3 regions of the Mesorhizobium sp. SEMIA396 genome follow, and region 1 is predicted to be linked to each of the others. Evidence: predicted binding sites of a transcription regulator. Region 1 holds the regulator's gene; each other region holds the start of a gene.
The links. The regulator LexA, encoded in region 1, represses DNA repair genes until DNA is damaged. The targets are predictions, from matches to a motif close to TGTTCNNNNTGTGTTCNG.

Region 2: the regulator LexA is predicted to act here: its motif matches at 2,362-2,379, upstream of NP503_RS20110 (helicase-related protein).
Region 3: the regulator LexA is predicted to act here: its motif matches at 4,029-4,046, upstream of recA (recombinase RecA).

Annotation. Positions count from the first base shown of each region.
Region 1 covers NZ_JANIFC010000010.1:258,525-266,449, forward strand. The annotation lists gene glp (gephyrin-like molybdotransferase Glp) at 1-382, shown strand, start outside; gene NP503_RS23890 (alpha/beta hydrolase) at 431-1,261, opposite strand; gene NP503_RS23895 (AMP-binding protein) at 1,572-3,197, shown strand; gene kynA (tryptophan 2,3-dioxygenase) at 3,194-4,030, shown strand; gene kynU (kynureninase) at 4,102-5,349, shown strand; gene lexA (transcriptional repressor LexA) at 5,758-6,498, shown strand; gene NP503_RS23915 (ComEC/Rec2 family competence protein) at 6,492-7,925, opposite strand, start outside.
Region 2 covers NZ_JANIFC010000008.1:152,003-159,927, forward strand. The annotation lists gene NP503_RS20100 (acetyl-CoA C-acetyltransferase) at 1-994, shown strand, start outside; gene phbB (acetoacetyl-CoA reductase) at 1,122-1,847, shown strand; gene NP503_RS20110 (helicase-related protein) at 2,567-5,992, shown strand; gene NP503_RS20115 (RNA-binding S4 domain-containing protein) at 6,009-6,395, shown strand; gene fdxA (ferredoxin FdxA) at 6,630-6,968, shown strand; gene NP503_RS20125 (CarD family transcriptional regulator) at 7,336-7,917, shown strand.
Region 3 covers NZ_JANIFC010000002.1:896,585-904,509, forward strand. The annotation lists gene NP503_RS09420 (SUF system Fe-S cluster assembly protein) at 1-285, shown strand, start outside; gene sufA (Fe-S cluster assembly scaffold SufA) at 386-766, shown strand; gene NP503_RS09430 (GFA family protein) at 790-1,287, opposite strand; gene NP503_RS09435 (TfoX/Sxy family protein) at 1,378-1,701, shown strand; gene NP503_RS09440 (pseudouridine-5'-phosphate glycosidase) at 1,889-2,806, opposite strand; gene NP503_RS09445 (carbohydrate kinase family protein) at 2,882-3,826, opposite strand; gene recA (recombinase RecA) at 4,104-5,204, shown strand; gene alaS (alanine--tRNA ligase) at 5,502-7,925, shown strand, end outside.

The DNA.
Region 1 (7,925 bases):
CGCCATGCGTCCTGGCAAGCCGCTGATGTTCGGCCGCCTCGGCGATATCAGGTGCATCGGCCTGCCCGGCAATCCGGTGGCAAGCCTGGTCTGCTCGCAGTTGTTCCTGAAGCCGCTGCTGGCGCGGCTCGGCGGCCGCAATCATCGCCAGGACATACGTCCGGCACGGTTGGGTGCCGCCATGCCGGCCAATGATCTGCGCCAGGACTATGTGCGAGCGGTGGTCAGGGAAGATGACGGCGCGCTGGTGGCGACGCCGTTCGGTATCCAGGATTCCTCGATGCTGAGAATGCTGGCCGACGCCAACGGGCTGATCGTGCGGGCGCCGTTTGCCCCCGCAGCAGCTGCTGGCGAGGCTTGCAGCGTACTGATGCTGCGCTGAAGCAGCGCAGAACAAACCATTAATAACAAACAGAAAATTACGTCGGCGCTATTCCGATATCAAGGCGCGGGTCAGCGGATGCGCCGGATCGGCAAGGCCGTCGACAATGCTGAAATGATGCCGGTCAGGCTCGACCACGGTGCCGGTGGTGGCGCCGAGGCCGGTCCAGATGTTGGCAAGCAGCGCATTCTGGCGCAGGAATTCGGCGCGCTCGCCGCCACCGGCCCAACAGGTGATGCGGGCACCATCCATGGGCCGCAGCAGCGCCGGGCTTTCAGCCAGCGCCTCATCTTCGTCGATGGCCAGAGTCGCGTTCATCTCGGTGCGCATGATCGGACGCAGATCGTGGACACCCGAAATCGAAACGACATGGCGCACGCGCCGCGCCACATCGTCCGTCAGAGACGTGGTTGTCGTCACCATCCGGCTGGCAAGATGGCCGCCGGCCGAATGTCCGGTCAGCATCAGCGGCCCGTCGACCATTGCCGCCGCCTTGCCGATCGCCACGCCGATCTCCTGGACGATGCCGGCGATGCGTAAGTCCGGGCACAGCGTGTAGGACGGCATCGCCACGGCAAAGCCGCTGCTGACCGCACCATTGGCGAGATGCGACCAGAAACTCTTGTCGAACGCCTTCCAGTAACCGCCATGGATGAACACCACCAACCCTTTGGGCGTGGCGCTGGGGAGGAAGAGATCGAGCCGATTGCGTCGCCCATCGCCATAGGTGATGTCGAGCCGTGCCCGGCCCTGCGCCGAGAGTGCGTCACGAAACGCTTGCGCAGGCTCCACCCACGCGGCCGGCCATCGGTCGCTGCCGGCGATATTCGCACCGTTGGCATAGGCATCATCCCAATCGACGATGTGACGTTCGAACATCTGCGCCCTTCCCCAAAAACGGCATCGCTGTTCCGCTAGCAATGGCCACCGCCACGCCATGCGTCAATGCTCTAGGGCAAAAACATTTTAGGCTTGAAACAAATTTCGACTGGTGCGATCCTGCCCGCACGAACAGCCGACAATGGGAGGTCTGCTGTGCTGCCCGAAGCCTGCAAATGGTCACCCCGTTCGGGTGGCGTCGAGCAAGGCGCGACTTGCGGCACGAAGCCTCCTCAAAAAAAGCAGGACCTTCAGATCACTGGTCAGGCGCCTCGCGCACTGGCCGTCCAGCAGACAGGAGAGCGGCGACATGCTTGGGCCTTCAGCGCATATCGACACGTTCACGCGCGATCACCTGCCGCCGCCGGAGCAATGGCCTGAAATCCTGCTCGACGGCTTCGACTATCCCGAACGCCTCAACGCCGGTGTCGAACTGACCGACAGGCTGGTCGAGAAAGGCCTGGGCGACCACACCGCGCTGATCGGCAATGGCCGCCGCCGCACCTACAAGGAACTGTCCGACTGGACGAACAGGCTGGCCCACGCGCTGGTCGAGAATTATGGGGTCGAGCCCGGCAACCGGGTGCTGATCCGTTCGGCCAACAACCCCGCCATGGTCGCCTGCTGGCTGGCCGCCACCAAGGTTGGCGCCGTGGTCGTCAACACCATGCCGATGCTGCGCGCCGGCGAACTCGCCAAGATCGTCGACAAAGCGGAAATCACCGTCGCGCTCTGCGACACCAGGCTGATGGACGAGATGACCGCCTGCGCCAAGGACAGCGCATTCCTCAAGCAGGTCATCGGTTTCGACGGCACCGCCAACCATGATGCTGAACTCGATCGTGCCGCTCTCGACAAGCCGGTGACGTTCACCGCAGTCGACACCGGCCGCGACGATGTTGCCCTGCTCGGCTTCACCTCGGGCACAACAGGCGTTCCGAAGGCGACGATGCATTTCCACCGCGACCTGCTGATCATCGCCGACGCCTACGCCCGCGAAATCCTGGAGGTGACGCCGGACGACATCTTCGTCGGCTCGCCGCCGCTGGCCTTCACCTTCGGCCTTGGCGGACTCGCCATCTTCCCGCTGCGCTTCGGTGCGGCGGCGACGCTGCTGGAGCAGGCGACGCCACCCAACATGATCCACATCATCGAGACCTACAAAGCGACGATCTCTTTCACCGCGCCGACTGCCTACCGCGCCATGCTGAAGGCCATGGATGAAGGAGCGGACCTGTCATCGCTGCGCGTCGCCGTTTCGGCCGGCGAAACCTTGCCTGCTCCCGTTTTCGAAGTGTGGACACAAAAGACCGGAAAGCCGATCCTCGACGGCATCGGAGCCACCGAGATGCTGCACATCTTCATCTCCAACCGTTTTGACGACATGAAGCCCGCGTCGACCGGAAAGCCGGTGGGCGGCTACGAGGCGCGCGTCGTCGATGACGAGATGCGCGAGGTGCCACGCGGCGCGACCGGCAGGCTTGCGGTGCGCGGACCGACCGGCTGCCGCTACATGGCCGATGACAGGCAGAAGGAATACGTGCGCGACGGCTGGAACCTCACCGGCGATACCTTCACGCAGGACGAGGACGGCTTCTTCCATTTCGCCGCACGCTCCGACGACATGATCGTCAGCGCCGGCTACAACATCGCCGGTCCCGAGGTCGAGGCGGCGCTGCTGGCGCACCCGGACGTCGCCGAATGCGCTGTCATTGGCGCCGAGGACGCCGAGCGCGGCCAGATCGTCGAGGCGCATGTCGTGCTAGCGCAGGGCGTCGCGCCCGACGCCCTCACCACCAAGCGCCTGCAGGACCATGTCAAGGCAATGATCGCGCCCTATAAATATCCGCGATCGGTAAAATTCATCGCCGCTCTGCCCAAGACCCAGACCGGCAAGATCCAGCGCTTCCGGCTGCGCACGGAGAAAATCGATTGAGCGAGCCATACGATCCGGCGTCCGAAGGCGCCCAGATGTCGTTCAAGGAGCGCATGTCCTACAGCGACTACCTGCACCTGGAGAAAGTGCTGGAGGCCCAGACGCCGCTGTCATCGGCGCATGACGAGATGCTGTTCATCATCCAGCATCAGACCTCCGAACTCTGGATGAAGCTCGCTCTACACGAGATTGGAGCCGCGATCCGTTCCATCCGCGCCGACCGGCTCGAGCCGAGCTTCAAGATGCTGTCGCGCGTTGCGCGGATCTTCGAGCAGCTGAACAATGCCTGGGATGTGCTGCGGACGATGACGCCGAGCGAATACACCGAGTTCCGCGACGCGCTCGGCCAGTCCTCGGGTTTCCAGTCCTGGCAGTATCGCGCCATCGAGTTCATGGCCGGCAACCGCAACCTGGCCATGCTCGGGCCGCACAAGCACCGGCCCGACCTGAGCGGAAAGCTGGAAGCGATCCTGACCGAACCATCGCTCTACGACGAAGCGCTGCTGCTGCTTGCGCGCAACGGATTCGACATCGGTGCCGATGCCAAGCGCACGGACTGGCGTGAGACGCGAACCGAGAATGAAGAGGTGCTGGTCGCCTGGCAAACCATTTACCGCGATCCGCAGCGCTACTGGATGTTCTACGAACTGGCAGAGAAGCTGGTCGACTTCGAGGATTATTTCCGCCGCTGGCGCTTCAACCACGTCACCACGGTTGAGCGCATCATCGGTCTGAAACGCGGCACCGGCGGCACGTCGGGTGCTTCGTATCTGAAGAAGATGCTCGAGGTGGTGCTGTTCCCGGAACTGTGGACGGTCCGCACCCGGCTCTGACATCGTCGAAATGAAAACAGCGACGCGCGGCGGCGGAACACCCTTCGCGAACAACCGGGGACTGACTGACCATGAGTGGATTTCCTGATCTCGCCGCAGTCGAAGCGATGGATGCCACAGATCCGCTGCGGGCCATGCGCGACCGTTTCATTCTGCCGGAGGGGGTGATCTATCTCGACGGCAATTCACTGGGGGCAGCGTCTCATGCCGTTTTCGGCGAGCTGCAGCAGGCGGCAACCCAGGAATGGGCCCAGGACCTCATCCGAGCCTGGAATACGGCCGGATGGTTCGAGATGCCGATCGAACTCGGCGATCAACTCGGACGCCTGATTGGAGCCGCGGCCGGCCAGACCGTCGTCTGCGACACGACGTCGACCAACATCTACAAGGTGCTGCATGCGGCGCTGGAGATTCGGCCGGGCCGGTCGGTCATCGTCGCCGAGGGTGACAGTTTCCCCACCGACCTGTACATCGCCGAAGGCGTGGCCTCGACACGGGACGGCGTCCTGCTGCGCCTCGCGGGCGTCGACGCGCCCACTATCGAAGAGCTGATCAACGAAAACGTCGCGGTGGTGCTGGTCAACCACGTCAACTACAAATCGGGTGAACTGCGCGACATGGCGGCGCTGACGCGCAAGGCTCATGCGGCCGGAGCGCTGATCGTCTGGGATCTATGCCACACCGCCGGCGCCCTGCCCGTCGAGCTCGATCACGCAAATGCCGATTTCGCCATCGGCTGCACTTACAAGTACCTCAACGGCGGTCCGGGCGCACCGGCCTTCATCTATGCCGCGCAGCGCCATCACGGCGATATCAGCCAGCCGCTCAGCGGCTGGTGGGGCCATGCGCGGCCCTTTGCCTTCGAACGGGGGTATGTTGCCGGCACCGGTATCCGCCGCTTTCTGTGCGGCACCCAGCCGGTCCTGTCGATGCGGGCGCTCAAAGGCGCGCTTGCCATCTGGAACGACGTCGACATGGCGGCATTGCGAAAAAAGAGCGTCGCGCTGACGGAACTGTTCATCCAGCTCGTCGAAGCAAAGTGCGGCGCCTATGGCCTCACGCTGGAGACCACCCGCGACGCGACCAGGCGCGGCAGCCAGGTGTCGTTCCTTCACGATCACGGCTATCAAATCATGCGGGCGCTGATCGAGCGCGGCGTCATCGGTGATTTTCGCGCGCCATCGACCATCCGTTTCGGCTTCACGCCCCTCTATATCGGCTACAAGGATGTGTGGCTGGCGGTTCAAGTGCTAGAAGACATTCTGCGCACGGGCGCATGGAAGGACCAGCGTTTCGCCGTCAAGGAAGCCGTTACCTGACGCAACGATCCCCGCGATTTGCCGTCGCCGCCCTCACTGCCCGGCAGATGACGGAGGGCTGATTCCAGCCACAAATGCCAACAGACGTTGGCGTTTTGGCTCCGTTTCGTTCACGGCAAACGAACGTCCCGAAGATTGATAGCGTCCCTTGTGGAGGTCGATCGGCAGATGATGCCAAGCCTTGGGTCGAGGATGAGCCACAGGTCATTAACCATAATGGTTTCAATGTGAGCAGGCGCATTGCCGTGGTTGGCGCCTGTCGATCGCGACCCGCTGGCAAGCCCAAATAATTTCAGCAGCCTTAACAAATTCATTAAACTTTAAACGGTTGCAGAACACAACTGGAACAGATAGTGTTTGTTCTGGGTTTGTTTTTCGATTCTGGTTTCAGGTAATCTGGGGGCCGCCATGCTGACACGCAAGCAACATGAACTGCTGATGTTCATCCATGAACGCCTGAAGGAGAGCGGCATTCCGCCATCCTTCGACGAGATGAAGGAGGCGCTCGACCTTGCCTCCAAATCCGGGATTCATCGGCTGATCACCGCACTTGAGGAGCGCGGCTTTATTCGCCGGTTGCCCAACCGGGCACGCGCGCTGGAAGTGCTGCGATTGCCGGACTCGATCGCGCCCGGCCTCAACGCGGCAAAGAAGTTTTCGCCAAGCGTCATCCAGGGCAGTCTCGGTCAGGGTGGTGCCCTTGGCCGGCAGATCAAGCCGGCGCCTTCGCGGATGCCCTCGCCCGGCAATGATGACGATGCGGTCTCCGCCGTGTCGATACCGGTCATGGGCCGTATCGCCGCCGGTGTGCCGATCGATGCCATCCAGCATCAGACGCATTCGATCTCGGTGCCGCCGGACATGATCATGGGCGGCGCCCACTATGCGCTGGAGGTTAAGGGCGACTCGATGATCGAGGCCGGTATCTTCGACGGCGACACCGTCATCATCCGTAATGCCGACACGGCGAACCCCGGCGAGATCATCGTGGCGCTGGTCGATGAAGAGGAAGCGACGCTGAAGCGGTTCCGCCGCAAGGGCGCTTCCATCGCTCTCGAAGCCGCCAATCCGGCCTATGAAACCCGTATTTTCGGCCCAGACAGGGTCAAGGTGCAAGGCAAGCTCGTCGGCCTCATCCGCCGCTACTGAGGCGGCTGCGGGTTGGCCGCTGGCTTCTCGGGTTTCTTGAAGGGTGCCAGCCCCCTCGCCTCACGAGAGTATTTGCGTTGCGTGTGCCAGGGCCGATATGGGCTGTTCACCGCGAAGCTGATTGTCGCCGGCGTGGTCGCCGATTGGCGATCGAAGAAGACCGCGGCACTGCCTTTGCGAGCCAGTTGCCGCTTGGTGATGACGAGAACCAGCGGATTGTGACAGGCGTCATAGGCGGTGGCGTCATTGATGACGATCAGCTCGGCGAAGCCACAGGCTTTCCAGGTGTCCTTGCGGTCCTCGACATAGGCAATGATCGCACCGGACATATGCCTGGCCACGCAAACGCCTGAGGAGCAATAGAACGGCGATCCCGGCGGTAGCTCAACGGCGTCCGCGACGTCGAATTGCCCATCGCTCTTGTCGAACACCTCTGGCACGACGATGGTTTCTGATGTCAGGGCGCGTTTCCAGTTGTCGACGGTGAATTCGTTCGGCCGTTCCCGGCTGACGGCAAGCTCGCCGCCACCGATCGGCAACGCCACCAGCCGGGCGTCTTCCGAGATCAGCACATCCGGCGTGCGCGTATCCGAGACGGTCAGCAAGCCTGCCAGCGCGAATGGCAGAGCAGCGAGCCGCAGCCAAGTTGTCGCCATCGTCGCGATGACCAGGGCAATTGTCACCAGCAGGACAGATTGCTGCGAAATCAGCCCAACCCCATCGACAGGCGAACGTTCGGAGATCCAACCCGATATGGCGATCATCACCGTCAGGCCCTTGCCCATCAGGTAGAGGGCCGGCCAATCCAATCCGAAAGGCATCAGCAGCGCGCTTGCGACAGCCAGGAACATGACGACGGTGACGATCGGCATAACCGCCAGATTGGCGAACAGGCTGAGCGGCGACACACGCTGAAAATGCCAGATGGCAAACAGCGTCGTGGCGCTGCCGGCGATGATGGAGGTCATGGCAAGGCCGGTTGCCGCGAGCACGAACTTTCGCGTCAGGAAACCGGGCATGGATCGCTTTGGGGGCGGCGGTCTTGCTTTTCCCGCGCGGTGATCGGCCCAGCCGGCATAGGCGCCGACCAGAGCCGCGGTCGCGGCGAACGACATCTGAAAACTCGGGCCGACCACCTCATGCGGCGACACCACGATGACGGCGATCGCCGAGATCGCCAGATTGCGCATGGTGAGTGCTGCTCGATCGAACAGCACGGCAATCAGCATCACCGCCAGCATGATGAAGCTGCGCTCGGCGGCAACGACGACTCCAGAGATGATGAGATAGGCCGCGATCGAGAACAGTGCGGCGAAGGCGGCATACTTCTTGACCGGGCGACGCGCGGAAAAGTCGGGAAACAAGGCGAAGGCGCCGCGCAGCAAGCCCATGATGGTGCCTGCGACCAGCGCCATGTGCAGTCCCGA
Region 2 (7,925 bases), on a different contig from region 1:
AGGCCAGAACCCGGCCCGCCAGGCATCGATCAATGCCGGCCTGCCCAAGGAAACCACAGCCTGGGGCCTCAATCAGGTTTGCGGCTCGGGCCTGCGTGCCATTGCGCTCGGCATGCAGCAGATCGCCATCGGCGACGCCAAGGTGATCATCGCCGGCGGCCAAGAATCGATGTCGCTTTCGACGCATGCCCAGCACCTGCGCGCCGGCGTCAAGATGGGCGACTTCAAGCTGATCGACACCATGATCAAGGACGGGCTGTGGGACGCCTTCAACGGCTATCACATGGGCAACACCGCCGAAAACGTCGCGCGTCAGTTCCAGATCACCCGCGAAGACCAGGACCAGTTCGCGCTCGCCTCGCAAAACAAGGCCGAGGCCGCGCAGAAGGCCGGCAAGTTCAAGGACGAGATCGTCGCCGTCACCATCAAGGGCAAGAAGGGCGACACCATCGTCGACCAGGACGAATACATTCGCCACGGCGCCACGATCGACGCCATGACCAAGCTGAAACCGGCTTTCGACAAGGACGGCACGGTGACCGCCGCCAACGCCTCCGGCATCAATGACGGTGCCGCCGGCGCGCTGCTGATGAGCGAGGCGGAAGCGGTGAGGCGCGGCATCACCCCGCTGGCACGCATCGTGTCCTGGGCAACCGCCGGCGTCGATCCGCAGATTATGGGCACCGGCCCGATCCCAGCATCGCGCAAGGCCTTGGAAAAGGCCGGCTGGTCGGTCGGCGATCTCGACCTGGTCGAGGCCAACGAGGCCTTTGCGGCACAGGCCTGCGCCGTCAACAAGGACATGGGCTGGGATCCCTCGATCGTCAACGTCAATGGCGGCGCCATCGCCATCGGCCACCCGATCGGTGCGTCCGGCGCCCGCGTCTTCAACACGCTGGTCTTCGAAATGCGCCGGCGCGGCGCCAAGAAAGGCCTCGCCACCTTGTGCATCGGCGGCGGCATGGGCGTCGCCATGTGCATCGAAGCACTCTGAAAAAGAAGTGAGTAGCAAATAGGGAGTAGTCAATAGGGAAGAATTGCGTCAGCGCGACGGGACGTAGATCCCTACTCGCTATTCGCTACTCCCTATTCGCTCTCCCGACCAAAGGGAGGGAACACGCATGACCAAGGTAGCAATCGTCACAGGCGGATCGCGCGGCATCGGCGCGGCGATCTCGATCGCATTGAAGACCGTCGGCTATTCGGTTGCCGCGAACTATGCCGGCAATGACGCCGCAGCGGCGAAATTCAAGGCCGAGACCGGCATTCCGGTCTACAAATGGTCGGTCGCCGACTATGATTCCTGCGCCGCCGGCATCAAGCAGGTCGAGGCCGATCTCGGCCCGGTCTCGGTGCTGGTCAACAATGCCGGCATCACCCGCGACGCCATGTTCCACAAGATCACGCGCGAGCAGTGGAAAGAGGTCATCGACACCAACCTGTCCGGCGTCTTCAACATGACGCATCCGCTGTGGAGCGGCATGCGCGACCGCAAGTTCGGCCGCGTCATCACCATTTCCTCGATCAACGGCCAGAAGGGCCAGGCCGGCCAGGTCAACTATTCCGCCGCCAAGGCCGGCGACATCGGTTTCAGCAAGGCTCTCGCTCAAGAGGGAGCACGCGCCGGCATCACCGTCAACGTCATCTGCCCTGGCTACATCGCCACCGAGATGGTCAAGGCGATTGACGAGAGGGTGCTCAACGACCGCATCATCCCACAAATCCCCGTCGGCCGCCTCGGCGAACCGGAAGAGATCGCGCGCTGCGTCGTCTTCCTCGCATCCGAAGATGCCGGCTTCATCACCGGCTCGACCATCACGGCCAATGGCGGCCAATACTTCGCCTGACGACGTGGCGATGTAGGAGATCGACGGGCCGGCACACCGGCCCGTTTCCGGCACGGTCCCTTTGACGTGCTCGCGACCGTAGCTGACCCAATTCGGCACGCAGAGGTTAACAGCCACCCGCCGCCCTGTGCGAAAGCTGCTTCGTAACCTGTGGATTCTCGGTGGATAAGCTGTTCACAACACAAGATATTGGGGTGAACAAATCGGGAAAATCGCGCCATCGCTGATTCGTCGCCGATTCGTTCCGGCTATGAGCCGAACGTTAACGACGACAGCCGGAATCGTCTGCCCAACTGCTTAACGCAGGTTAAGAAAGATCAACAATTTCATCATGTTGGTTGAGGCGCGCCTAGCCGCCGTGATTGTTTCCAGGCAAAGGTTAACGGCAACACCCTCTTAGCATGAAACGGGCCAGTTCAGCGATTCAGCATGTGGTGCGACTCGCGGCCGCGAAATCCACATGTAGCCGTGAACAAAAGCTGAATCTGCAGGAGTCACTGATTCGTCGCCGATTCGTTCCAGACTCGTTCTATCCGTTAATCCGCAGCCGATTGGAAGCTTGACAAAACCACCTTCTCGCCGCCGGCGGAACATTCCGCTTTCGCTTCGCGCCCGAAATCCCTATGTGTCGCCTGTCATACGCGCCATTTGAGGCACGCTCCCGACAACCAGAGGCCAGAAGCCTTATTTCCAGGTCCCAGAAGCCTTATTCTAGGTTGATGAACATCCAGCCCAAACACACAGAGCCGCTGATCCTGTCGGGCCGCGACGTGACCGCCGTGCTCGGGCCGACCAACACCGGCAAGACCCATCTCGCCATCGAGCGCATGGTGGCGCATGAGAGTGGGATCATCGGCCTGCCGCTCAGACTTCTGGCGCGCGAGGTCTACGCCCGCGTCTGCGAAAAGGTCGGCGCCCACAAGGTTGCGCTGATCACCGGCGAGGAAAAGATCCAGCCGCCGGGCGCCAGATATTCGGTCTGCACCGTCGAGGCCATGCCGCGCGAGACCGACGCCGCCTTTGTCGCCATCGACGAGGTGCAGCTCGCCGGTGACCTCGAGCGCGGCCACATCTTCACCGATCGCATCCTGCACCTTCGCGGCCGTCAGGAAACGCTGCTGCTGGGTGCTGCCACCATGCATGGCATCCTGCAGCGCCTGCTGAGGGGTGTCTCGGTGGTGACGCGGCCGAGGCTGTCGCATCTTGCCTATGCCGGTTCCAAGAAGCTGACCCGCCTGCCGCGGCGCACGGCGATCGTCGCCTTCTCCGCCGACGAGGTCTACGCCATCGCCGAGTTGATCCGCCGCCAGCAGGGCGGTGCCGCCGTCGTGCTCGGCGCGCTCTCGCCGCGCACCCGCAACGCCCAGGTGGCGCTGTTCCAGTCCGGCGATGTCGACTACCTCATCGCTACCGACGCAATCGGCATGGGTCTCAATCTCGATCTCGACCACGTCGCCTTCGCCCAGAACCGCAAGTTCGATGGCTTCCAGTACCGCAACCTGACCGCGGCCGAGCTCGGCCAGATCGCCGGCCGCGCCGGCCGGCATCTGCGTGACGGCACCTTCGGTGTCACCGGCCAGGTCGACCCGCTCGACGAAGAGCTGATCAAGAAGATCGAAGGCCACGATTTCGATCCGGTGAAGGTGCTGCAGTGGCGCACCGCGCATTTCGACTTTGCCAGCCTCGACGCGCTGAAGCGCTCGATCGAGACCAACGCTCCGGTCGAGGGACTGACGCGGGCATTGCCTGCCGTCGACGCACAGGCGCTCGAGCATCTGTCGCGCGACGAAGACATCCGCGCGCTCACCACCAATGCCAAGCGCGTGGCGCTGCTGTGGGAAGCCTGCGCGCTGCCCGACTACCGCAGGATCGCGCCGGCGCAGCATGCCGACCTCATTGCCTCGATCTACACGGACCTCGCACGCCACGGCCATGTCGACGAGAATTACATGGCCGAGCAGGTGCGCCGCGCCGACACCACCGAGGGCGACATTGACACGCTGTCGCATCGCATAGCCCAGATCCGCACCTGGACATTCGTGTCGAACCGGCCCGGCTGGCTGGCCGATCAGGCACACTGGCAGGAAAAGACGCGCGAAATCGAAGACAGATTGTCGGATGCGCTGCATGAGCGGTTGACGAAACGCTTCGTAGACCGCAGGACTTCCGTCCTCATGCGGCGCCTTAGAGAAAATACCATGCCTGAAGCCGAAATTAGCCCTACCGGAACCGTCCTTGTCGAAGGCCACCATGTCGGCGAGTTGCAAGGGTTCCGCTTCACCGCCGACCAGACCGCCGGCGGCGAAGACGCCAAGGCGGTGCGCACCGCTGCCCAGAAGGCGCTGGCCGCCGAGTTCGAATCGCGCGCCGAACGCTTCGGCGCCTGCGCCAATGGCGACATCGCGCTCGGCTCGGACGGCACGCTGCGCTGGATCGGCGCGCCGATCGGCACGCTTGTATCAGGCGAAGACGCGCTGAAGCCGCGGTTGGTGCTGCTGGCCGACGAACAACTGACCGGCCCGGCGCGCGACAAGGTTGCCGCGCGTGCCGAGCGTTTCGTCAATTTCCAGATCGAGTCGCTGCTGAAGCCACTGGTCGACTTGAAAAACGCCGACCAGATTTCCGGCATCGGCCGCGGCATCGCCTTCCAGCTGGTCGAGAATTTCGGCCTCATCAACCGCCGCGACATCGCCGAGGAGATGAAGTCGCTCGACCAGGAAGGCCGCGCCACCCTTCGCCGGCTTGGCGTGCGCTTCGGCGCCTACCATGTCTTCGTGCCGGCGCTGATCAAGCCGGCGCCTGCCGGACTGGTGACGCTGTTGTGGGCGCTGAAGAACGACGGCAAGGACAAGCCGGGTTTTGGCGACGTGGTCCATGCGCTCGCCTCGGGTCGCACCTCGGTGGTGATCGACCCTGCTTTCGACAAGACGTTCTATAAGCTTGCCGGCTACCGCAATCTCGGCCGTCGCGCCGTGCGCATCGACATACTGGAACGGTTGGCGGATCTGATCCGTCCGGCGACCAACTGGAAGCCCGGCCTCGGCCAGCGCCCGGACGGCGCCTATGACGGCCAGTCCTTCATGGTGACGCCGCCGATGATGTCGATCCTCGGCGCCACCGCGGACGACATGGAAGAAATTCTCAAGGGTCTCGGCTATCGTGCCGAGCCTAAGCCGGCCGTCGAGGTCAAGGCGCGGCTCGAAGCGCAGGACAACGCCGCCCGCGAAGCGGCGGTGGCGAAACTGGCGACGGAAGAAGCTGAACGAGCCGAGCAGGCCAAATCGGCCGAAGCCGCGGCAACGGATGCCGCAGCAGAGGCAGCCGTCGAAGAGTCGGAGGCGGCATCGGACGCAGTGGCCGTTTCGGAAACCGCGGCCGAAATTCCCGCCGAAATCACCTCCGACGCCGCGGCGGAACCTGCTTCGCCTGCCGTGGAAGAACAGGCGGACGCTCCGGTCGAAACCGTGCAAGACGAAGCGCCTGTTGCCGAGGCTGCTGCTGAACCGGCACCGGCTGAACCGCAGGCAGAGGCTGAAGCTGCCGAGACTGAAGCCGCAGCGGCAGAAGAAGCCGCAACGGCCGACCTGGCGGCAAATGCCGCGCCCGCAACGGACGCCGCGCCGGACGAACCTGTGGCGGTGACTGAAGCAGCTGTCGGCGAACCCGCGCCGGAAGCCGAAGCACCAAAACCCATCCTGTTGTGGCGTCAGGGCCGCTTCGAACAGCGCCCGCGCAACCGCGATGACAACCGCAGGAACAATCGCCCGCGCAACGGACAAGCGCGCGGCCGAAGCGATGCGCCTGCGGATGCCGCCGGCGCACCGGCCGCTGCTGCACCCGGAGAACGCCCGGCCCATGAAGGACGGCGCGATGGAGCCGGCAAGCCGCGCTTCGACCGCTCGAAATTCAAGCCCAAGCCGCAGGCCGAAGGCGAACAGCGACGTGATGGCAGGCCGCAGGGCGAACGTCCCGACCGCCGCGAAGGCCGTCCCGACTGGAAGGGTGGCAGGCCTGATGGCAAAGGTGGTCCGCAAGGCGGCAAGCCGGCCTTCCAGCCGAAGCCGCGCGAGGAGCGTCCGGTGCGTTTCGATCCGGATTCGCCCTTCGCCAAGCTCGCCGCTCTCCGCGACCAGCTGAAGAAGTAGAACCCGGCTCGCTTCGATGGTTGCCGAAGGCCGCCAGCGCATCGACAAATGGCTGTTCTTCTCCCGCGCCGTGAAATCGCGCTCGCTGGCGGCGAAGTTGGTCGTCGCCGGCCGGGTCCGCATCAATCGCGACAAAGCAGCGCAGGCCTCCGACCAAGTCAAGCCAGGCGACGTCCTGACCATCACGCTCGAGCGTCGCATCTTCATCTGGAAGGTGCTCGGCGCCGGTGCACGGCGCGGCCCGGCCGAGGAGGCCCGGACGCTCTACGAGGATATGTCGCCACCGCCCGCACCGAAGGGCGAAGCCCCTCCCGATGCAATTCCGGGGCTGCGCGAGGCCGGCAGCGGCCGCCCGACCAAGAAGGAACGTCGCCAGACCGACCGATTGCTCGGCGAAGATTGATGCCTGGCGTCCAAAAACACGCAGTGGTTCTGGGACAACGGCACGCCTGAGGCGAGAACTGAGCCCGGCAAACAGACGCTCTGCGGGACATGACTGACTTCCGCCGGGCCTGCAGTCTGGAATTCCATTCCGGAAACACCGGCACCGTCCGCAATGGCTACCCTTGCAAGCGGTCGACAAAGGCGTTACCTGACGGAAAAAGCCCAACAAAATGGGACGTCCCGGAGCCGACCGATGACCTATGTCGTGACCGACAATTGCATCAAATGCAAATACATGGACTGCATCGAAGTCTGTCCGGTCGACTGTTTCTACGAAGGCGAGAACATGCTCGTCATCCACCCCGACGAGTGCATCGACTGCGGCGTTTGCGAGCCGGAATGCCCGGCCGACGCAATCAAGCCGGACACCGAACCCGGCCTCGACAAATGGCTGCAGGTCAACACCGAATACGCCGAGAAATGGCCCAACATCACCGCCAAGAAGGAACCGCCGGGAGACGCCAAATCCTTCGACGGCGAGGCCGGCAAGTTTGAGAAATACTTCTCGGCCGAGCCCGGCGAAGGCGATTGACAACACGGCCGCAAAGGCCGGTATTACGCTGGGTAAGAGGCACGTCACATTAACCGGCTTGACAGCCGGCGCTGACCTGTGGCCTTCGCGTATGCAGCAAAACCTTGATTCTTCCGACTTTTTGTGTTACATCAGCGAAACATGCCGGTGACACAACGTCGATTTATGGCGCAGACGCCCCAAATCACTGAAAGGTGAAAATCCCATTCGGACCAGAGCGATCTGGGCCAGGCGGTCGCGATGTTGCGGTTTGCCGGTCCGGCCTTTCCGATGGGTTCATCTGTTGTGCGGCTAACGATCGGCTTCCCCGATCGCGCGAGTTCGGACCGGCAGGACGCCGGTGCCACAACAAGGAGTTCAGGGCGTAATGGCAACGATCACCCCGCAGAAGAAGTCCACCGCTGCGCGTCACGGTTTCAAGACCGGCGAGTACATCGTCTACCCGGCGCACGGCGTCGGCCAGATCGTCTCGATCGACGAGCAGGAAGTTGCTGGACACAAGCTGGAACTGTTCGTCATCGACTTTTCGAAGGACAAGATGCGCCTGAAGGTGCCGGTCGCCAAGGCGACCTCCATCGGCATGCGCAAGCTGTCGGAGGAGGATTATGTCGAGCGCGCGCTGAAGGTCGTGCAGGGCCGCGCCCGCGTCAAGCGCACCATGTGGTCGCGCCGCGCCCAGGAATATGATGCGAAGATCAATTCGGGCGACCTGATCTCGATCTCGGAAGTCGTGCGCGACCTCTACCGCGCCGACAACCAGCCGGAGCAGTCCTATTCCGAGCGCCAGCTCTATGAGGCGGCGCTCGACCGCATGGCCCGCGAGATCGCGGCCGTCAACCGCATGTCGGAAACCGAAGCCGTGCGCTTGATCGAGGTCAACCTCAACAAGGGCCCTAAGCGTGGCGCCAAGGCCGACAATGAAGAGGCCGAGCAGGAAGAAGCTGCCTGATCCTTCTC
Region 3 (7,925 bases), on a different contig from region 1:
ATCGTCTCGGCGCTGAAGACGGTCTACGATCCGGAAATCCCGGCCGATATCTACGAGCTCGGCCTGATCTACAAGATCGACATCGAGGACAATCGCTCGGTCAAGATCGACATGACGCTGACCGCTCCGGGCTGCCCTGTCGCCGGCGAAATGCCCGGCTGGGTCGAAAATGCCGTCGGCGCCGTCGAAGGCGTGTCCGGCGTCGAGGTCAACATGACCTTCGACCCGCCGTGGTCGGCCGACCGCATGTCGGAAGAGGCGCAGGTCGCGGTGGGTTGGTACTAGCGTTGGGCCTGGCATACTTGCGCCAGGGGTAAAACTTCACCATTTTAGGTGAGGAATCATTCGGCAGGCCTTGAACCTGCATGGAATGGAAGGAAAAAGAATGGGACGCTTTGCCGTCATCACGATGACCGAAAAGGCCGCCGACCGGGTGCGCGAGATTGTCGCCACGCGTGACAATGCGCACGGCATCCGCCTCGGCATCAAGAAGGGCGGCTGCGCGGGCATGGAATATACGGTCGATCTGGTGACCGAGCCCAATACCAAGGACGACCATATCGAGCGCGACGGCGCGCATGTCTATGTGGCGCCCGAGGCAGCGCTATTCCTGTTCGGCACCGAGATGGATTTCGAGCAGACGACGCTGCGCACCGGCTTCACCTTCCACAATCCGAACCAGAGTTCGGCCTGCGGCTGCGGCGAATCCGTCGAACTGAAGCCGGCCGACCTGAAGGCGCTGGCAGAGGCACGCGCCTCCGCCTGACCCTCCTTCGCCCGTTTACGGGGCTAATCCACCCACATGCCCGTGCGCTTGTGCCAGTCGGCGATCGATTCCTCGGGATAGACGTCGAAGACCTTGTCATGCTTGCCAACCACCGGCTCCACCCAGTTCGCCTTGTATTTCAGCATGAGGTGCACCTTGCTTGGCGGAATGGGTAAATCGCTGTCGATCGCCGAAGCGAAGGGATGCACCAGCTCCGGCCATGTCGGGTCGTAGAGCCAAAGGGCTGATCCACATTTCTTGCAGAAATTGCGCTCGCCGGTCGAGATTTCGCAATGCGGATGCTCGTCGTCCTCGATCTCCGCCCGAAAGACGCCGAGGCTGCGCTTGCCCCTGATGTTCAGTGTTTCGTTGTCGGCACCGAGATTGATGGCAAACCCGCCGCCGCCCTGCTGCTTGCGGCAGATCGAGCAGTAGCACAGCATGAATGGCGCCGGCGTGTGGCTCTCCACCTCGAAACGGACGGCATTGCAGCGGCAGGAGCCTTTGAGCAGCACGGGCATAGCGGGAACTCCGATCGACCTCACACAACCTGTCAGCATGATTTTGGTTGCGGCGATGACAAGGCCAAACGCCGGTGACATGATCGCGGCATGGACAATGAACGCATCGCCGAACTGTTCGAAGGCCTCGGCCCGGTCAGCATCCGAAAACTGTTCGGCGGCAAGGGCATCTATTTCGACGGTGTCATCGTCGCCATCGTGCTGCGTGGCGAATTGCTGTTGAAGGCCGACGAGCAAAGCGTGCCCGAGTTCGAGGCCGCCGGCTGCACGCAATGGACCTATACCGGCTCGCGCCACGGCAAGCTGGTCGCCATGCCCTACTGGAGCGTTCCAGACAGCGCTTTCGATGATCCCGACGAGATGACGATCTGGGCACGCCGGGCCTATGAGGCGGGGCGACGGGCGGGGAAGTAGATTCCCGCAAGCGCGAGGCCACCCCCTCATCCGTCCGCTTCGCGGCCACCTTCTCCCCGAGGGGAGAAGAGGTCGACGTCGGCGCTGCAAGCTCCTCTCCCCTCGGGGAGAGGTCGGATTGCCCCGAACTGTTCTTTGCAATTCGGTCTTGGGAATCCGGGTGAGGGGGAACCTTCGCTGCGTGACCCTAAAGCGCCTTCGCAATCCTCGCCGCCAGCCGCGCATTATTCTCGACCAGCGCGATGTTCGTCTTCAGGCTCCTGCCGCCAGTCAGTTCGAGAATCTTTCCCAGCAGGAACGGCGTCACCGCCTTGCCGGTCACGTTGAGCGCCTCGGCGGCCTTCTGCGCGGCCTCGATATAGCCGGCCATCTCCTCAGCCGGGATTTCGTGGTTTTCCGGCACCGGATTGGCAATCAGCATGCCACCGGCGAGCCCCAGCGCTGCCCTCGTCTGGTAGAAATGCGCGATCTCTTCCGGCTCGTGCAAGGTCAGCGGCGCGCGGAACGGCGAATGCCTGGACCAGAAGGCCGGCATCGTCTCGCAGCCAAGGCCGACCACCGGCACGCCGCGCGTCTCCAGCACTTCCAGCGTCTTTTCGATGTCGAGAATGGCCTTGGCGCCGGCCGAGACGACGATGACCGGCGTGCGCGCCAGCTCGTCGAGATCGGCGGAAATGTCAAAACTCTTTTCGGCGCCCTTGTGCACGCCGCCGATGCCGCCGGTGGCGAACACTTTTATGCCGACCATATGCGCCGCGATCATCGTGGCGGCGACCGTGGTGCCACCGGTGCGCCCTTGCGCCACGGCAAAACCGAGATCGGCGCGCGACAGCTTCATGGCGTCGCCCGTCATCGCCAGCGATTCGCGCTCGCCGTCCGAAAGCCCGATCTTGATGCGGCCGCCAACCACGGCGATCGTCGCCGGCACGGCGCCGCCATCGGTGATGATCTTTTCGACGTCGGCCGCCATGGCGCCATTGTCGGGGTAGGGCATGCCATGGGTGATGATGGTGCTTTCCAGCGCCACCACCGGCCGGCCGGCAGCCAGAGCCTGCGCCACCGGCGCGTGGATGTCGATGAGGGGGCGGGCGGTCTCAGGGGTCATCAGGGTCTCCAATCCGGAATGCGGCGCGTCCGTCGGGACACCAGGCAACATCGCGGCACTATGAATTCGCCGGTCTCATGCCACTTCCCTGGCATCCGGCACAAGAGCCAGCGCTTCCGCGAAGCTTGAGGCGGTGAACTCGGGAACGGCGTTGGCGCTTTCGATGGCAAGCGTCGCCCCGGCGATGCCTTCGCGCAGGGCCACCCGCAGCGGCAGTCCGCGCAGCAAGGCAGCGACCGTTGCGCCCGCCAGCGCATCACCGGCCCCGGTGACGTCAGCGACCTTTCGGGGATTGGGCGGCATGATCGAAAAGGCGCCTGTTTCATCGAACCCCAGCACGGGCGCGTCGCCTGCCGTGACCACGCCACTGACGAGGCCGCTGCATCGCAACCCGTCGACGACCTCGCGCTCCCTGGCATTCGCGGCGACGCCGGCCAGCACCATGGCCTCGCGCCGGTTCATGAAGACCAGCGAGAGCTCCTTCAGCACCGGTATCAGCCGCACCACCTTGGCCGGCGAGATGGCAATGGCGAAAACCGGCTTGCCCGCGGCGAGCGCGACCAGCCGTTCCAGCGCCGCCGTCGGCAGGTTGGCGTCGCAGAACACGGCATCGGCGGCCGCGATTGCTTCGCGCACCCTGGAGCGGCGAATCTGTTTGGGAAAGGCCAACTCATAGAGCGCCATGTCGGCAAAGCCGACGATCAGCTCGCCTTCGCTGTCGATCAGCGCCGTGTAGCTCGGCGTCGTGCGGTCGAGGAAGACCGCCGACAGGTCGGTAATGCCTGTCTCGGCGATGGCTCGCGAAACGGTATCGGCAGCGGCATCGCCGCCGCGAACCGACATCAGCGACGCGGAGACGCCGCGCCGCACGGCGCTGCGCAAAGCATTGAAGACGCCGCCGCCGACATCCTCGCGCATTGTGCCCGGATTGGAGGCGGCAGGCACGTAAGCGCCGGACACCTGGCCGCGTCGGTCGATATGGGCGCCGCCTATGGCCAGTATTTTCGCGGATTTCAGCATGCCGGCGATATGACCTTTGTTATTCCAGCCGCACAAGCGCTAGGTGCGACGGAGCTTCGCATGCGAGGCGGCGATTCGGCAGGTCGAAACAACGGAGCCGTCTGGCCCAACGTGCGGTGCATTCCTGATCGAATCCCTGGACAAAAAAAGAACAAATCCGGATATTGCTTGTTTTTCAGTTATTTGACCCCTCTTGCCAAATGAGAACAAAAAAGGTACAAATAGGCAGGGATTACGGATTGTCCGGCCTTCATTGACGACCAAGGGGTGATGTATCATGGCTCAGAATTCTTTGCGGCTGGTAGAGGACAAGGCAGTGGACAAATCAAAGGCTCTGGATGCGGCGCTGTCGCAGATCGAGCGGGCTTTCGGCAAGGGCTCGATCATGCGGCTCGGCGCCAACGATCAGGTCGTCGAGATTGAAACGGTGCCGACCGGCTCGCTTGGCCTCGACATCGCGCTTGGCGTCGGCGGCCTGCCGCGCGGCCGCATCATCGAAATCTACGGGCCGGAAAGCTCGGGCAAGACGACGCTTGCCCTGCACACCGTCGCCGAAGCCCAGAAGAAGGGCGGCATCTGCGCTTTCGTCGATGCCGAGCACGCGCTTGACCCGGTCTATGCCCGCAAGCTTGGCGTCGATCTCGAAAACCTTCTGATCTCGCAGCCTGACACTGGGGAGCAGGCGCTGGAAATCTGCGACACGCTGGTGCGCTCCGGCGCCATCGACGTGCTGGTGGTCGATTCGGTCGCGGCGCTGACGCCACGCGCCGAAATTGAAGGCGAGATGGGCGATTCGCTGCCCGGCCTGCAGGCCCGCCTGATGAGCCAGGCGCTGCGCAAGCTGACCGCGTCGATTTCGCGCTCCAACACCATGGTCATCTTCATCAACCAGATCCGCATGAAGATCGGCGTCATGTTCGGCTCGCCTGAAACCACCACCGGCGGCAATGCGCTGAAATTCTACGCTTCGGTGCGCCTCGACATCCGCCGCATCGGCTCGATCAAGGACCGCGACGAGGTCGTCGGCAACCAGACCCGCGTCAAGGTGGTCAAGAACAAGCTGGCGCCGCCCTTCAAGGTGGTCGAATTCGACATCATGTTTGGTGAGGGCGTGTCCAAAACCGGCGAACTGGTCGATCTCGGGGTCAAGGCTGGTATTGTCGAGAAGTCTGGCGCCTGGTTTTCCTATAACTCGCAGCGTCTCGGCCAGGGCCGCGAAAATGCCAAGCTGTTCCTGCGTGACAATCCCGACACGGCACGCGAGATCGAGTTGTCGATCAGGCAGAATGCCGGGCTGATCGCCGAAAAATTCCTCGAGAATGGCGGCCCTGAGCGCGGCGATGATGACGGTTTCGAGGAAGAATCCGGCGCGATGTAACAGCTTCGTGCGCGATGCCGGCCGGAGTTCGGCCATAATCGCGTTCTATTATCTCAGGCTTATGTAATCGAGTTCCGCGTTATTGCGTTTCGAAACCGCCGGCCCAGTGCCGGCGGTTTTGCGTTTCGGCGGCGGAACCAGGCCGGGTCGAACGGCCGGCAAAGGCCGTGGATTGGACCAATTCCGTGTTTCTGGACAGGGTGAAGCGCGGCGGCTAAAAGGCCAAGTCCTAATCTTCTAAAACGCAGAGCCCATTTCCGCCGGTTGGCCCGGCGGCTCTTCCAAAAAGGCAGCATCATGAGTGGCGTGAACGAAATCCGGTCGACATTTCTCGACTACTTCCGCAAGGAGGGTCACGAGATCGTCGCATCGAGTCCGCTGGTGCCGCGCAACGACCCGACGCTGATGTTCACCAACGCCGGCATGGTGCAGTTCAAGAACGTCTTCACCGGTCTGGAGAAGCGGCCCTATTCGCGCGCCTCGACCGCCCAGAAGAGCGTTCGCGCCGGCGGCAAGCACAATGATCTCGACAATGTCGGCTACACCGCGCGCCATCTGACCTTCTTCGAGATGCTCGGTAATTTCTCCTTCGGCGACTATTTCAAGGAGCGCGCCATCGAGCTTGCCTGGAACCTGATCACCAGGGAGTTCGGGCTGAACAAGGACAAGCTGCTGGTCACCGTCTATCACACGGATGACGAGGCGGCCGGCTTCTGGAAGAAGATCGCCGGTTTTTCCGACGACCGCATCATTCGCATCGCGACCTCGGACAATTTCTGGGCGATGGGCGACACCGGACCGTGCGGGCCGTGCTCTGAAATCTTCATCGACCGCGGCGAACACATCTGGGGCGGCCCTCCCGGCAGCCCGGAGGAGGATGGCGACCGTTTCCTCGAATTCTGGAACCTGGTGTTCATGCAGTATGAACAGGTGACGAAGGAGGAGCGCATCGACCTGCCGCGCCCCTCGATCGACACCGGCATGGGCCTGGAGCGGATGGCGTCCATCCTGCAAGGGGTGGAAAGCGTCTTCGAGACCGATCTGTTCCGTCACCTGATCGACGCGGCCTCGTCCGCGATCGGGCATGGTCCCGACAAGGAGACGGTCGCGTCCTACCGGGTCATTGCCGATCATCTGCGTTCGTCCTCCTTCCTGGTGGCGGACGGCGTGCTGCCTTCGAACGAAGGCCGGGGCTATGTCCTGCGCCGCATCATGCGCCGCGCCATGCGCCATGCGCAGCTGCTGGGTGCCAACGAACCGCTGATGTGGAAGCTGGTGCCGGCGCTGGTGCGCGAAATGGGCCAGGCCTATCCGGAGCTGCTGCGCGGCGAACAGTTGATCACCGAGACGCTGAAGCTCGAGGAGACCAGGTTTCGCAAGACGCTGGTGCGCGGCCTCGGCCTGCTCTCCGAGGCGACGGAGACGCTGCATGCCGGCGACATGCTGGACGGCGAAACGGCCTTCAAGCTCTACGACACTTACGGCTTCCCACTTGATCTGACGCAGGACGCGCTGCGCCAGCGCAGCATCTCGGTCGATCTTGCCGGCTTCACCAATGCGATGGAGCAGCAGAAGGCCGAGGCGCGAAAGCATTGGGCAGGCTCCGGCGACGCGGCGACCGAGACCATCTGGTTCTCCGTGCGCGAGAAGGCGGGCGCCACCGAGTTCCTCGGCTATGAGACTGAAGCTGCCGAAGGCATCATCCAGGCCCTGGTCAGGGACGGCAAGACCGTGGACAGCGCCGGCAAGGGCGACGCGGTGGCGATCGTCGTCAACCAGACCCCGTTCTATGCCGAGTCCGGCGGCCAGATGGGCGACACCGGCGTTATTTCAGGCGAGGGCTTCTCGATCGAGGTTTCCGACACGCAGAAGAAGGCCGATGGGCTATTCGTCCACATCGGCGAGGTGGCCAGCGGCACGGTCAAGACCGGTGTTGCCGTCGAGCTCAAAGTCGACCATGCGCGCCGCTCCAGGTTGCGCGCCAACCATTCCGCGACGCATCTGATCCATGAGGCGCTGCGCGAGGTGCTGGGCAGCCATGTCGCGCAGAAGGGCTCGCTGGTCGCGCCCGAGCGCCTGCGCTTCGACATCTCGCACAACAAGCCCATTTCACCGGAGGATCTCGAAGAGGTCGAGCGCATGGCCAACGAGATCGTCGTCCAGAACGGCCCGGTGTCCACGCGCCTGATGTCGGTCGACGATGCCATTGCCGAAGGCGCCATGGCGCTGTTCGGCGAGAAATACGGCGACGAAGTGCGCGTCGTGTCGATGGGCACCGGCGTTCACGGCGCCAAGGCCAACCGGCCCTATTCGGTCGAGCTTTGCGGCGGAACGCATGTCCGGGCGACTGGCGATATCGGCCTGGTGCGTGTCGTGTCGGACAGCGCGGTCGCCGCCGGCGTGCGCCGCATCGAGGCGCTGACCGGCGAAGCCGCGCGCAAACATCTCGACGAGCAGGATAGGCGGCTGAAGGCGGCGGCAGCGGTGCTGAAGATTTCACCGGCCGACGTGCCGGCGCGCGTCGAGACGCTGCTCGAAGAGCGCAAAAAGCTCGAGAAGGAACTGACCGAGGCGCGCAAGAAGCTGGCGCTGGGCGGGGGATCGTCAGCCGATGCTCCAGCCGCCAATGAGACGGTCGCCGGTATCGGCTTCCTCGGCAAGACGGTCTCCGGTGTCTCGCCGAAGGATTTGAAGCCGCTGGCCGATGCCGGCAAGAGCTCG